Regions from separate parts of the Pseudomonas sp. AN-B15 genome, predicted to be linked through region 1. Evidence: predicted binding sites of a transcription regulator. Region 1 holds the regulator's gene; each other region holds the start of a gene.
The links. The regulator FliA, encoded in region 1, starts transcription of late flagellar genes. The targets are predictions, from matches to a motif close to CTAAAGTTTNNNNNNNNNNNGCCGNTAA.
Positions count from the first base shown of each region.

Region 1 (4,736 bases):
GGTGCCGGGTGTGGTGTCGCTGTCGCAATTGCTCAAAGTGCTACAGGCATTGCTGGCCGAACACGTGCCGGTACGCGACATCCGCAGCATTGCCGAAGCCATCGCCAACAACGCCGCCAAGAGTCAAGATACCGCCGCTTTGGTGGCCGCCGTACGCGTCGGCGTATCCCGCGCCATCGTCCAAAGCATTGTAGGCACTGACTCCGAGCTGCCTGTGATCACCTTGGAACCAAGGTTGGAACAAATATTGCTCAATAGTCTGCAGAAGGCAGGACAAGGCTCGGAAGAGGGCGTTCTGCTGGAGCCAAGCATGGCCGAGAAGCTGCAGCGTTCGCTCATCGAAGCGGCGCAGCGCCAGGAAATGCAAGGTCAACCGGTGATCCTGTTGGTAGCAGGCCCGATCCGCGCGATGCTCTCGCGTTTCGGTCGCCTCGCCGTCCCGGGGCTGCACGTGCTGGCCTACCAGGAAATTCCGGACAACAAGCAAGTGACCATCGTTGCGACAGTAGGGCCCAACGGCTGAGGTAGTGGTTTATGCAAGTTAAGCGTTTTTTCGCCGCCGATATGCGTCAGGCCATGAAGCTGGTTCGTGATGAGCTGGGCGCTGATGCCGCCATCATTGGCAACCGCCGCATTGCCGGCGGCGTCGAGCTGACGGCGGCGCTGGATTACAAGTTGTCGGCGCTGGCGCCACGGGTTCCGAACATGGAACTCGAGGACGAACTGCGCAAGACCCAGTCGCGCATCGTCACCGCTCAGGCCGAACTGAGCCTGCGTGGCGAAGCCGATGGCAATAGCAATCGCCAGATCTTTGCCGGGCTGCCGTTGACGGCCGGCCTGCCACTGACCGCTGCCGAGCCGTTGAGCGAACCGACCTACGCCGCCCCGGCGCGTCCGGCGCCGGCACCTGCACCGGCATCGGCGGGTGTCGATCCGCGTGCGCTGGATTCGATGCGTTTCGAATTGAACAGTCTGCGTGAGCTGATGGAAGTACAGCTCGGCACCCTGGCCTGGAACCAGCTGCAAGGCAGCCGTCCGGCACAGGCCAATCTGTATCGCCGCCTGCAGCGCATCGGTCTGTCCGGGCCGTTGTCGCGCGACCTGCTGGCGATGATCACTGACATCGAAGAACCGCGTCAGGCCTGGCGCATGTTGCTCGCGCACCTGGCGCGGATGATTGCCGTACCGGAAGTCGAGCCGCTGGAAGAGGGTGGAGTGATTGCCATGGTCGGCCCGGCCGGCATGGGCAAGACCACCACCCTGGCCAAACTGGCTGCGCGCTACGTGCTCAAGTACGGCGCGCAGAATGTCGCGCTGGTCAGCATGGACAGCTTCCGCATCGGTGCGCAGGAACAACTCAAGACCCTGGGGCGGATTCTCAACGTGCCGGTGACCCACGTCGACCCGGGCCAGTCGCTGGTGCAGGCGCTGGATCCATTGCTGCGCAAGCGCGTGGTGCTGATCGATACCGCCGGCCTGCAGGCCAGCGATCCGGCGCTGCGCATGCAGCTGGAAAGTCTGGCCGGGCGTGGCATCCGTTCAAAAAATTATCTGGTGCTGGCAACCACCAGCCAGAAACAGGTTCTAACCGCCGCTTATCACAGTTACAAGCGTTGCGGGCTTGCCGGCTGCATCCTGACTAAACTGGATGAGACGGCCAGCCTTGGCGAAGTGTTGAGCCTGGCGATCAGTCATGAACTGCCGGTCGCGTACCTGACCGATGGCCCACGGATTCCGGATGATCTGCATCTGCCGCGCCGTCATCAGCTGGTCAGCCGCGCCGTCAGCGTGCAAATGCAGGAAGAACCCAGCGAAGAAGCCATGGCTGACATGTTCGCTGATATCTACCACAGCCCGACCAAGCAGGTTGGCTGAGGTAATGAACAGTTTTTGTACCTACATCGATGGTCTGCCATGCATTGTTCCGGTTGTGAACGCGCAGCCAGTAATGTGGCCTCCGTCTATGCAAGACAAGGTAAAGAAATAACATGGGCAGCATGCATCCCGTACAGGTGATCGCGGTGACCGGCGGCAAAGGTGGCGTCGGCAAGACTAACGTGTCAGTGAACTTGTCTCTGGCGCTGGCAGAGCTTGGCCGTCGGGTCATGCTGCTGGACGCCGACCTGGGGCTGGCGAACGTCGACGTTCTGCTGGGGCTGACCCCCAAACGCACGCTGGCCGATGTCATCGAAGGCCGCTGCGAACTGCGCGACGTGCTGTTGCAGGGCCCCGGCGGGATCCGCATCGTGCCGGCCGCTTCCGGCACCCAAAGCATGGTGCACCTGAGCCCGGCGCAACATGCCGGTCTGATTCAGGCGTTCAGCGACATCGGCGACAATCTCGATGTACTGGTGATCGACACCGCTGCGGGCATTGGTGACTCGGTAGTCAGTTTCGTGCGCGCGGCGCAGGAAGTGTTGCTGGTGGTCTGCGACGAGCCGACCTCGATCACCGACGCCTACGCGCTGATCAAACTGCTCAATCGCGACTACGGCATGAACCGCTTCCGCGTCCTCGCCAACATGGCGCAGAGCCCGCAGGAAGGGCGCAATCTGTTCGCCAAGTTGACCAAGGTCACGGATCGCTTTCTCGACGTCGCCTTACAATACGTCGGCGCGGTGCCGTACGACGAAAGCGTGCGCAAGGCCGTGCAGAAGCAGCGAGCAGTCTATGAAGCCTTTCCGCGTTCCAAGTGCGCGCTGGCGTTCAAGGCGATCGCGCAGAAGGTCGATACCTGGCCGCTGCCTGCCAACCCGCGTGGGCACCTTGAGTTTTTCGTCGAGCGCCTCGTGCAGCAAACGGCAGGGCCAGTGTTATGACCGCCAGCGGTATGAACTACTACAAGAAATCGGCACGTGACGCGCAGTACGAGTTGATCGAGCGTTACGCGCCACTGGTCAAGCGCATTGCCTATCACTTGCTGGCGCGCTTGCCGGCGAGTGTGCAGGTCGAAGACCTGATTCAGGCCGGGATGATCGGCCTGCTCGAAGTCTCGACCAAATATGACGCCAGCAAAGGCGCCAGTTTCGAAACGTACGCGGGCATCCGGATCCGCGGCGCGATGCTCGATGAAGTGCGCAAAGGGGATTGGGCACCTCGCTCGGTTCACCGCAACACCCGTATGGTCAGCGACGCAATTCGCTCAATTGAAGCTAAAACCGGCCGTGATGCTAAAGATCACGAGGTTGCGGCCGAACTCCAATTGAGTCTCGATGATTACTACGGGATTTTGAATGACACCCTGGGCAGCCGGCTGTTCAGTTTCGACGACCTGCTGCAGGACGGCGAACACGAAGGGCTGCACGAGGATGGCGCCAGTGCTCATCTTGAGCCGTCACGCGATCTGGAAGATGAACGCTTCCAGGCTGCGCTGGCGGACGCGATTGCCAATTTGCCGGAGCGTGAGCGACTGGTGTTGGCGCTGTACTACGACGAAGAACTGAACCTCAAGGAAATCGGTGAAGTCCTTGGCGTCAGTGAATCGCGGGTCAGCCAGTTACACAGCCAGTGCGCGGCCCGTTTGCGGGGGCGTTTGGGGGAGTGGCGAGCGCGCTGAAGGCAGTGTGGGGACACTGCGAACGAGGCTGGTGCGGTGATGAACGGCACCGGTCTTGCTCTGTTGTGCTCCAGACAGTCATCGAGTGCTTTGCCGGATTGATTGAAATGGCGCGTCCAGGTGCTGGGCGCGTTTAAGACTGCTTGGAGGTCGAATTGGACAAGAACATGAAAATCCTCATCGTTGATGACTTCTCAACGATGCGGCGGATCATCAAGAACCTGCTGCGTGATCTGGGGTTCACCAACACCGTCGAGGCCGACGATGGCACCACTGCCATTCCGGTGCTCAACAGCGGAAGCATCGACTTTCTGGTAACGGACTGGAACATGCCGGGCATGACCGGTATCGACCTGCTGCGCCACGTGCGTGCCGATGAAAAACTCAAGCACCTGCCCGTGCTGATGGTGACTGCCGAAGCCAAGCGCGAGCAGATCATCGAAGCGGCCCAGGCCGGCGTCAACGGCTACGTGGTCAAACCTTTCACGGCTCAGGCGCTGAAAGAAAAAATCGAGAAGATTTTCGAACGCATCGGCTGATGAACGCGCGGGGGAGCTATGGAGCATAACGAATCTTCACAGGGCGATTTCGAATCGACCCTGAAAAAACACGCGGTCGAACTGGTCGAGAGCCTTGAAAAAGGCAGGTTCGGCGACGCTGTGCAACTGATCCATGAGCTCAATCAGACCCGTGACCGTGGCCTGTATCAGGAAGTGGGCAAGCTCACACGCGAACTGCACAGTGCGATCGTCAACTTCCAGATCGATCCGCACATGCCGCAGGCCGAGGAAGTGTCGCAAATCACCGACGCCACCGAACGCCTGGGCTATGTGGTCAAGCTGACCGAAGCCGCGGCCAACCGCACCATGGATCTGGTGGAAAGCGCGACCCCGGTGGTCAATGGCCTGGCTGAAGAAGCCCAGGCGCTGAGCACCGATTGGGGCCGCTTCATGCGTCGTGAAGTCGGGGCTGAAGAGTTCCGCGAACTGGCGCGCCGGGTCGACGGTTTTCTGTCACGCAGCAGCACGGACAACCGTGCGGTGTCGAGCAACCTGAACGACATCCTGCTGGCTCAGGATTACCAGGACCTCACCGGTCAAGTGATCAAGCGTGTGACCCAGCTGGTCACCGAAGTCGAAAGCAATTTGCTCAAACTCGTCCTCATGGCCAGTCAGGTTGA
Region 1 covers NZ_CP049737.1:1,761,093-1,765,828, forward strand. The annotation lists gene flhA (flagellar biosynthesis protein FlhA) at 1-523, shown strand, start outside; gene flhF (flagellar biosynthesis protein FlhF) at 535-1,875, shown strand; gene fleN (flagellar synthesis regulator FleN) at 1,989-2,819, shown strand; gene fliA (RNA polymerase sigma factor FliA) at 2,816-3,556, shown strand; gene GTQ41_RS08120 (chemotaxis response regulator CheY) at 3,724-4,095, shown strand; gene GTQ41_RS08125 (protein phosphatase CheZ) at 4,114-4,736, shown strand, end outside.

Region 2 (4,736 bases), 2.8 Mb from region 1:
ATAGGTGCGTACGCCACCGCTGGCCGGGGCGTAGAACATGGTGATGTCGGCGATATGCACGGTGACCAACCCTCCGCTGTGTGGCACTCCCTTGGTTGACCTTTATCCAGAATAGATGTTCGGTCGGGATTGTGCGGTGGGAGTGTCAGGGAGGTGTTGTGGTGTTTGACAGGATGCCTTCGCGAGCAAGCTCGCTCCCACAGGGATCTGCAAACGACACAGATACAATGTGGGAGCGAGCCTGCTCGCGAAGAGGCCAGTGGCAGCGCCCTAGATGCGGAAACTGCCGACCAGTTGCTGCAGACGCGAAGCCTGCTGCTCCAGATCCGAGCAGGCACGCAAGGTCGCCTGCAGGTTTTCGACGCCTTCCTGGTTCAGCGTGTTGATCTCGGTGATGTCGACGTTGATCGACTCGACCACCGCTGTCTGCTCTTCGGTCGCGGTGGCCACCGACTGGTTCATCCCGTCGATCTCGCCGATGCGCTGGGTCACGCTGTTCAGGCGTTCGCCGGCAAGGTTGGCGATTTCCACGCTGTCCTGGCTGTGGCGCTGGCTGTCGCTCATGGTGCTCACCGATTCACGGGCGCCGACCTGCAGCTCTTCAATCATGGTTTGCACTTGCTGCGCCGATTCCTGGGTGCGGTGCGCCAGGTTGCGCACTTCGTCGGCGACCACGGCAAAACCACGTCCGGCCTCACCGGCACGCGCGGCTTCGATGGCGGCGTTGAGCGCCAGCAGGTTGGTTTGCTGGGAGATGCTGGTGATCACTTCCAGAATCTGCCCAATGTTCACGGTTTTGCTGTTCAGCGACTCGATGTTGGTGCTGGAGGCGCTGAGCATGCTCGACAGTTGATTCATCGCCTTGATACTGCGATCCACCACTTGCTGGCCGTCTTCCGCGAGGCCGCGGGCGTCGCTGGCCTGGTTCGAGGCTTGTGCGGCATTGCGCGCGATTTCCTGGGCGGCAGCGCCCAGTTGATTGATCGCGGCGGCGACGCTGCTGGTGCGCGAGGCTTGCTGGTCGGAGTTGTACATCGACGAGTTGGACGCGGCGACCACGCGCAGCGCGACCTCGTTGACCTGGCCGGTGGCCGACGACACTTCGCGGATCGAGCCGTGGATACGCTCGACGAAGCGGTTGAATGCGGTACCCAGCACGCCGAATTCATCGTTGTTGACGATAGTCAGGCGCTTGGTCAGGTCGCCCTCGCCATCGGCGATGTCTTCCATGGCGCGGGTCATGACGTGCAGCGGCTGAATCAGCAGGCGAATCAGCATGCCCAGCAGCGCAATGATGATCACCACCGCAATCACGGTGGCAATCACCGCCGAGGTGCGGAACTCGCTGAGCATCGAGAAGGCTTTGTCCTTGTCCACCGACAGACCGATGTACCAGTTCACCGATGGCAGGCCTTTGATCGGGGTGAAGCTGACGATGCGGGTCTTGCCGTCGACCGTGATTTCACTGAAGTCGCTGCTGATGCGCGGGGTGTCCTGCGGATAGGCTTCTTTCAGTGACTTCATCACCAGCGCCTTGTCCGGGTGCACGAGGATCTTGCCGTCGGCGCTGACCAGGAACGCATAGCCCATGCCGGAGAAGTCCCGGGCGGTGAGCGTGTCGACCAGGGTTTGCAGGCTCAGGTCGCCGCCGACCACGCCAACGCTCTGACCGGCTTTTTTCGAGGCGGTGGCGATGGAGATGATCAACTGGCCGGTGGCGGCGTCGATGTACGGTTCGGTCAGGGTCGAGGCGCTGCTGCTCTCGGCACCTTTATACCAAGGGCGCACCCGTGGATCGAAGCCGTCCGGCATCTTTACGTCCGGGCGGATGGTGAAGTGACCGGTGGCATCGCCCAGGTAAGTGGCCATGAACGTCGAGGTCAGGGATTTCTGCTCCAGCAAGCTCGCGACGTTGGCCGGTTCCGGGTTGATGGCGATGTTCTGGGCCGCGTTCTCGACCAGCAGAATGCGTCCGTTGAGCCAGGTCTGGATGTTATCGGCGGTGACTTCGCCCATCTCGTTGAGATAGTTGTTCAGGTCATCGCGGATCGCGTTGCGTTGCAGCCAGTCGTTGTACAGCGTGAACGAGGCGAAAGCGGCGATGACGATGAGGGCGGCGGCAAGCAAAATTTTATGGCTGAAGCGCAGGTTTTTGTTCATGGCTTGGGGTTCCGCTAAGGTCTTAATGTCCTGGGCGTGCTTTTATAAAGACGCGCAATATGGGCAAGGGTGAAAAAAACTGATATTTCCGGCTCTCCTTAGGGAAATGTCCGACCGACTTTTCAGTCAGGTTCTCGCCCTTAGCTATCGGCCACAGCGGATTAAAGATTAACCATAGGTGACAAAATGCCTGACACATCGCAACTCGTTATCGGCGCCGATCTGGCGGGGCAACCGATTGCTCAGGCCATGCGCCTGGCCAACCGCCACGGGCTGATCGCCGGTGCGACCGGGACCGGCAAGACCGTGACTTTGCAACGTCTCGCCGAAGCGTTCAGCGACGCCGGGGTCGCGGTGTTCGCCGCCGACATCAAGGGCGACCTGTGCGGCCTGGGCGCTGCCGGCAATCCGCAGGGCAAGGTCGCCGAGCGCATCGCCGGGATGCCCTGGCTCGACCACAAGCCGCAGGCTTATCCGGTGACGCTGTGGGACATTCACGGCGAATCCGGTCATCCGTTGCGCACCACCTTGAGTGAAATGGGCCCGCTGCTGATCGGCAGCCTGCTGGAACTGACCGACAGTCAGCAGGCGGCGCTGTACGCGGCTTTCAAGGTGGCGGACCGCGAAGGTCTGTTGTTGCTGGACCTGAAAGACCTCAAGGCGCTGCTCAACCACCTCAAGGACAACCCGCAACTGTTGGGCGAAGATGCCGCGCTGATGACCACCGGTTCCAGTCAGGCGTTGTTGCGCCGGCTGGCGACCCTGGAGCAGCAGGGCGCTGAAGCCTTGTTCGGCGAGCCAGCATTGCAACTCGAAGACATTCTGCAACCGGCGGCGGACGGCCGTGGGCGCATTCATTTGCTCGATGCCAGCCGTCTGGTACACGAGGCGCCGAAGGTCTACGCGACGTTCCTGCTGTGGTTGCTGGCCGAGCTGTTCGAGCAGTTGCCAGAGCGCGGCGACGCCGACAAACCGCTGCTGGCGCTGTTCTTCGATGAAGCGCATTTGTTGTTCGGCGATACGCCAAAGGCGTTGCAGGAACGTCTGGAACAGGTGGTGCGGCTGATCCGCTCGAAAGGGGTCGGCGTGTATTTCGTCACCCAGTCGCCGGGGGATTTGCCGGATAACGTGCTGGCGCAGCTTGGCCTGCGCATCCAGCACGGTTTGCGCGCGTTTACCGCCAAGGAACAGAAATCCCTGCGCGCGGTGGCCGATGGCTTCCGGCCTAATCCGGCGTTCGATACGTTGTCGGTATTGACGGAGCTGGGCATCGGCGAAGGGCTGGTCGGGACGCTGCAGGAAAAGGGCACGCCGGAAATGGTCCAGCGGGTGCTGGTGGCGCCGCCGCAATCGCGGATCGGGCCGCTGAGCGAGACCGAACGCACGATGCTGATCGCCGGGTCGCCGTTCAAGGGACGTTATGACAAGCCGATCGATCGTGAATCGGCGTATGAAATCCTGATGGGCCGCAAGGATCTGGCGCCGGAGGCAGAAATGCCGACCGGTAAGGCCGCGCCTGAAGAACCGAGCCTGGCCGATCGTGCCGGGGAGTTTCTGGGGACGGCGGCGGGGCAGGCGCTGAAGTCAGCGATGCGCCAAGCGGCGAACAATCTCGGCAAACAACTGGTAAGAGGGCTGATGGGCTCGTTGCTCGGCGGCAGCAAACGCCGCTAAAAGGAAAGATCGCAGCCTTCGGCAGCTCCTGCAGGGGAACGCATTCTCAATGTTGGAGCTGCCGCAGGCTGCGATCTTTTGCTTTTGCTTCAGGTCTTGTCTTTGGCGTGCGCCGCCAGACGCTCAAGCGCTGCACGCAGGCCAGGATCGCTGATCCCGTCGGCCGTCGACTGAATGGTCTGCGCCGCATCTGTGGACAGATCCATTGAGTGTCCGCCTGGACGATGCTGGACCAGCGGCGGTTGCACGCGGAACAGGATGCGCGTCAGGTTGGCGAATTCTTCGAACAGCTGCAGTTGGCGTTGCAGGCGTTTTTGCTGGTAACGCAGGCGCGTCGCCCAGTGCCCGTCGGTCACCACCAGCGTCAATTGGCCTTCACGCCACTTGGCCACATGGCAATGCGTGCGGGCGGCCGGTTGCAGCTGGCTTTCAAGCAGGCGTTGCAGATGAGCGAGGCGTTGGGCATGGCCGAGAATGGCTTTGAGCGGCTTGGCTTCGCGTAGCAGAACGGCGGGCGCTCTGGCTGTGAGGGGGCGAAATGCCATGATCGAACACCTGAAGTAACAGACGCGCCATGGTAGCAGAAAGCGACGGAACCACTCGCCCATTGCTTTTGTCCCTGCTTTACCCATTAAATCAACAACTAACTTCTTGCCTTAATGGGTTGAAGTTGAGCAAAACGCCCTTATTTTAAGTGAGCCCCGTCAAAGCGCAGTGCCAGCATCGTGGAATATCGCCACTTTCCTCACCACCGTTTCCGGGTAGAATGCTCGTTCGCATGCGGCCATGAGGGCTGCACGGGCGACTCACGGGGCCGCCCTCCATCCCTTTAGTGTGGAAGATCCTGCCGATATGTTTGCGCCTTTGTTAAAGAAACTTTTTGGAAGCAAGAACGAGCGTGA
Region 2 covers NZ_CP049737.1:4,571,700-4,576,435, reverse strand. The annotation lists gene GTQ41_RS20760 (glycosyltransferase family 1 protein) at 1-39, opposite strand, end outside; gene GTQ41_RS20755 (methyl-accepting chemotaxis protein) at 271-2,160, opposite strand; gene GTQ41_RS20750 (helicase HerA-like domain-containing protein) at 2,347-3,834, shown strand; gene GTQ41_RS20745 (DUF721 domain-containing protein) at 3,924-4,379, opposite strand; gene secA (preprotein translocase subunit SecA) at 4,687-4,736, shown strand, end outside.
Region 2: a site for FliA is predicted at 2,305-2,332, ahead of GTQ41_RS20755 (methyl-accepting chemotaxis protein). Genes of this name have one in related genera too.

Region 3 (4,736 bases), 900 kb from region 1:
AAATGATCGGCGCATGCAATTTCAGCGGGATCATTCGCGGGGCGTTTCAGGCCTGTTATCTGGGTTATCACATCGACCACGCGCATCAGGGGCAGGGCCTGATGCAGGAAGGCCTGGAGGCCGGCATCGGCTACATGTTCGACACGCAGAACCTGCACCGGATCATGGCCAACTACATACCCGGCAACGAGCGCAGTGCGCGCTTGCTGGAGCGTCTGGGTTTCGAGCGCGAGGGCTACGCCAAGGCCTACCTGAACATCGCCGGGCGCTGGCAGGACCATGTGCTGACGGCGCTGGTCAATCCGACGTTCGAGGCGCCGGAAAAGCGCTGGTCACGACAACTGGCGTGAGTTTCACAATTTGTTAAGCATTGCCGACGTATGCTCAAGGCTCCTGCCCCTTCCGGTTGCCTGAAATCCATGCCGCGTGCCGCCACTTCGCTGTTTCTACTCGCCGCCCTGCTGTTTTTTTTCGCTTTGGGTAACCACCAGCTGCAAGGCTCCACCGAGGCCCGGGTCGCCGGGATCGCCATGGAGATGCACCTGGACGATGACTGGGTGACGCCGCGCCTGTTCGGCGAACCGTTTCTGGAAAAACCACCGCTGAGCCTGTGGCTGGACGCCGGCGCCATGCGCGTGTTTGGCGTTTCGCCGTGGGCGGTGCGGCTGGCGTCGGCGGTAGCCGGTTTGTTCAGCGTGATGCTGCTGTACGGCATGCTGCGCCGCTTCGGACGGCCGAAAGCGCTCGCCTGGACGGCGGGGATATTGCTGGCGACCATGGCCAGTTACTGGAGCAACGTGCGTGGGGTCGGCGAGGATGCGCTGCTGGCGCTCGGCGTGACCACCGCGTTGCTGGCGTTCTTTCAGGCGCAACGCGCACCGAACGCGGCTAACTCGCTGCTGTTTATCGTCGGCATCGCCATCGCCACGCTGAGCAAGGGCGTGCTGGGACTGGCGATGCCGGGGGTGGTGATTTTCGCTTATCTGCTGGCCGATAACCTGATCGACAAACGCCTGAAGCTCGGCGCGTGGTTGCGTCCCGGTTTGCTCACCGTCGTGGGCCTGATTCCATTGCTGATCTGGCTCGCGGTGCTCTATCAGCGCGGTGGTTCGCACGCTGTCGCTGAAGTGCTGCTGACCAACAGCGTCGGTCGCTTCAGCGGCTCGTTCGTCGAGGCCGGGCATTACGAGCCGTTCTATTACTACCTGGCCAAACTGCCGGAAGCGTTCCTGCCGTGGAACATTCTGGTGTATCTGGGCCTGTGGCATTTCCGCAAGGAGCTGAAGGCCAACCGTTACCTGTTGTTTTTCAGCCTGTGGATCGTCGCGCAGTTCATCATGCTGACCCTCGCTTCCAGCAAACGCACGGTGTACCTGATGTCGATGACCCCGGCGGCGGCGGTGATTGCCGCCGAGTATGCGCGCATACTCTTCGAGCGCTTGCAGGCCCGCGAAACCGCCGACCGTTTCATCGGAAAAGTCGCCCGTCATCGTCAGGCAATTGCCGCAGGACTGCTCACAGTGGTGATCGCCAGCTACCTCGGCGCCGCGCAGTGGGCACTGCCCAACGCCGACAAGGAGCTGTCGTTCCTGCCGTTGACCGAACACATTCAGAGCTTGCAGGCCAACGGTCAGCAGGTCGCGCTGTTCCAAGCCAACGAGCGGGTCGGCGGCGCCAGCGTGTTCTACACCCAACGTGTGCTCAAGGGACTGGACACCGACGCGCAACTGCATGACTTCCTCAGTGCCTCGCCCTCGAACGTCGCGGTGATCTCGGCGGACAGCGAACCCGTCGCACCACTCAAAGTGCTGAAGACCATGATGGTCGGGCGCCAGGCGTACTACTTCGTCGGCTACTGACGCCCTTCGCGCCAGCCAATAAAAAACCCGCCGTCACTGGCGGGTTTTGTTTGGGCCGACGCTTTGCCCTCCTCAGTTCATCGAGTGCTCACTGAATGCCAGTCGGAGGCTTCGATGAAGCCAAGCACGCGCGGGGCCGCTTTGTTCGCAGCGGAAACAAACAGCGAGGAGCCATAGCCCGGGTCCGAAACCGGCGAATTCAGATCCTTTTCCAGCTCCGCCATGCACTCGCTGTGGGTCACCAGAATCAGATTGCGTCCCGGGAGCTTGTGCGCCAGCGCTTCCTGCAGGATGTGGCCCTTGCAGCTGATCAGCCAGTCTTCGCCGGTGGCCGCGCGATTGAACATGTAACCGGCGGTCTGCACCGTGCGCAGCATCGGGCTGTTGTAGATATCGGCATTATTCAGGCCCAAATGCTCGAACTGTGCGCCGACACCGACCGCGACACTGCGCGAGCGGTCGGTGATGCCGTCGTCACCACTCAGGCACGGCGCCGGCGAGTGATCGCAGCGCTCGACGTGACGCACCAGCACAATCATCTCGCCCTTGGCCCACCCGGCCGCCAGCGCGCGGGCGCCGGACACATTGCCGTGGGCCAGGTCAGGCACCGCCGCCGGGGCGAGCAGCCACAGGGTCAGCGGAATCACCAATAACAAGGCGCCGAGCATGACCCAGGTATTGCGATAGCGGGCCAATCCGCTCAGGGAAATCGAGCGTTTGACGCCGAACAGACTCAGTCTCAATTCCACATCGGGCCGCCTCGTCGGCATCCATCACAGTCAATACGATGCGGCGAGGGTAGAGAAGCGGGCGTAAGTGGCGAGTGAAACGCATGTGAAAAAAGTCTTGAAACGCCCTTGTTACAAATTCCGTCGGACAAAATCCTTTCAGCTCTCGTGTTTGCGGCCGATACAGACCTGCTAACCCCCTTGCTGGCTCAAAAAAACAACAATCTTCCAGCCTGACCGACGATCAAGTAGCTCTACGTTCCTGGAGGAATTGTGATGAATAGCTGGTTCGGCAACATCAGCGTGAACATGAAATTGGGTCTGGGCTTCGGCCTGGTCCTGGCCCTGACCTGCGTCCTCGCCCTGACCGGCTGGACCAGCCTCGGCGGTCTGATCGACCGCAGCAACTGGATGAGCGACATCACCCAGCTCAATGCCGGCCTGACCAAGCTGCGCGTGGTGCGCCTGCAATACATGCTGACCAACGGCGACGAAACCGCCGCGCAGAATGTGCAAACCACCCTCGAAAGCTTTGCCGCGCAACAACAGGCGCTGATCAACAAGTTCAAGAGCCCGGAAAACGTCAAACTGCTGAAAGAGCAGGCCGCGACCATCGCCGAATACCAGACTTCGCTGAACAAGATGCGCAACGCCTACCGCACCGGCAACAGCGCCCGCGACGTGATGGGCAGCAACGCCGACACCGCTTACAACCTGATCGAAGCGATCAGCAAGCGCGTGCAGCAAATGGACATGAGCGAGCAGCGCTTCGAGCAGTTCCAGGCCATCACCCAGGCCAAGGAAGCGTTCATCCTCGCGCGCTATGAAGTGCGCGGCTACACCGCCACCACCAACGCCGAAACCGAGCAGAAAGCCGTCGGCCAACTGGACGTGGCAATTGCCAGCCTCAAGCAACTGAACGTGCATTTCGCCGCGACCCAGCAAGACGCTCTGCGTCAGCTGGAAACCGCCCTGAGCAACTACCGCAGCGCGTTGCAGGCCTACAAGAACGCCAACAGCGAAGCGGTGCAGGCGCGTAAGGAGATGACCGATCAAGGTGCGGCCATCGTCACCACCAGCGAGCAGCTGTACCAGATCCAGCTCGACCGTCGCGACATCGAAAGCGCCCAGGCCCGTACGCTCCAGCTGATCAGCACCCTGCTGGCGCTGCTGGTCGGCGTGATTGCTGCGGTGATCATCACCCGTCAGATCACCCGTCCGCTGCAAGACACCCTGGCCGTGGTCGAGCGCATTGCCAGCGGCGACCTGACCCAGAACGTCACCGTCACCCGCCGCGACGAACTCGGCGTGCTGCAACAAGGCATCGCGCGTATGGGCGTAACCCTGCGCGACCTGATCAGCGGTATCCGCGACGGCGTCACCCAGATCGCCAGCGCCGCCGAAGAACTTTCGGCCGTGACCGAGCAGACCAGCGCCGGCGTGAACAGCCAGAAGGTCGAGACCGATCAGGTGGCCACCGCCATGCACGAGATGACCGCCACCGTGCAGGAAGTCGCGCGCAACGCCGAAGAAGCCTCGCAAGCCGCTGCCGCCGCTGACGGTGAAGCCCGTGAAGGCGACAAGGTGGTGAATGAAGCCATCGCCCAGATCGAGCGCCTGGCCAGCGAAGTGGTGCGTTCCACTGAAGCCATGAGCGTGCTGCAACAGGAAAGCGACAAGATCGGCAGCGTCATGGACGTGATCAAGGCCGTGGCCGAGCAGACCAACCTGCTCGCGCTCAACGCAGCCATTGAAGCCGCGCGAGCCGGTGAAGCCGGTCGTGGGTTTGCCGTGGTCGCCGACGAAGTCCGCGGCCTGGCACAACGCACGCAGAAATCCACCGAAGAAATCGAAGGTCTGGTCGCCGGTCTGCAGAACGGCACCCAGCAAGTGGCTGCCGTGATGAACAACAGCCGCGCCCTGACCGACAGCAGCGTGGCCCTGACCCGCAAGGCTGGCGACTCCCTGGAAAACATCACCCGCACGGTGTCGAACATCCAGTCGATGAACCAGCAGATCGCCGCCGCGGCCGAACAGCAAAGCGCCGTGGCCGAAGAAATCAGCCGCAGCATCATCAACGTGCGCGACGTGTCGGAACAGACCGCCGCGGCCAGCGATGAAACCGCAGCGTCCAGCGTTGAACTGGCAC
Region 3 covers NZ_CP049737.1:859,845-864,580, reverse strand. The annotation lists gene rimJ (ribosomal protein S5-alanine N-acetyltransferase) at 1-350, shown strand, start outside; gene GTQ41_RS03735 (glycosyltransferase family 39 protein) at 381-1,859, shown strand; gene GTQ41_RS03730 (histidine phosphatase family protein) at 1,937-2,608, opposite strand; gene GTQ41_RS03725 (methyl-accepting chemotaxis protein) at 2,864-4,736, shown strand, end outside.
Region 3: a site for FliA is predicted at 2,745-2,772, ahead of GTQ41_RS03725 (methyl-accepting chemotaxis protein). Genes of this name have one in related genera too.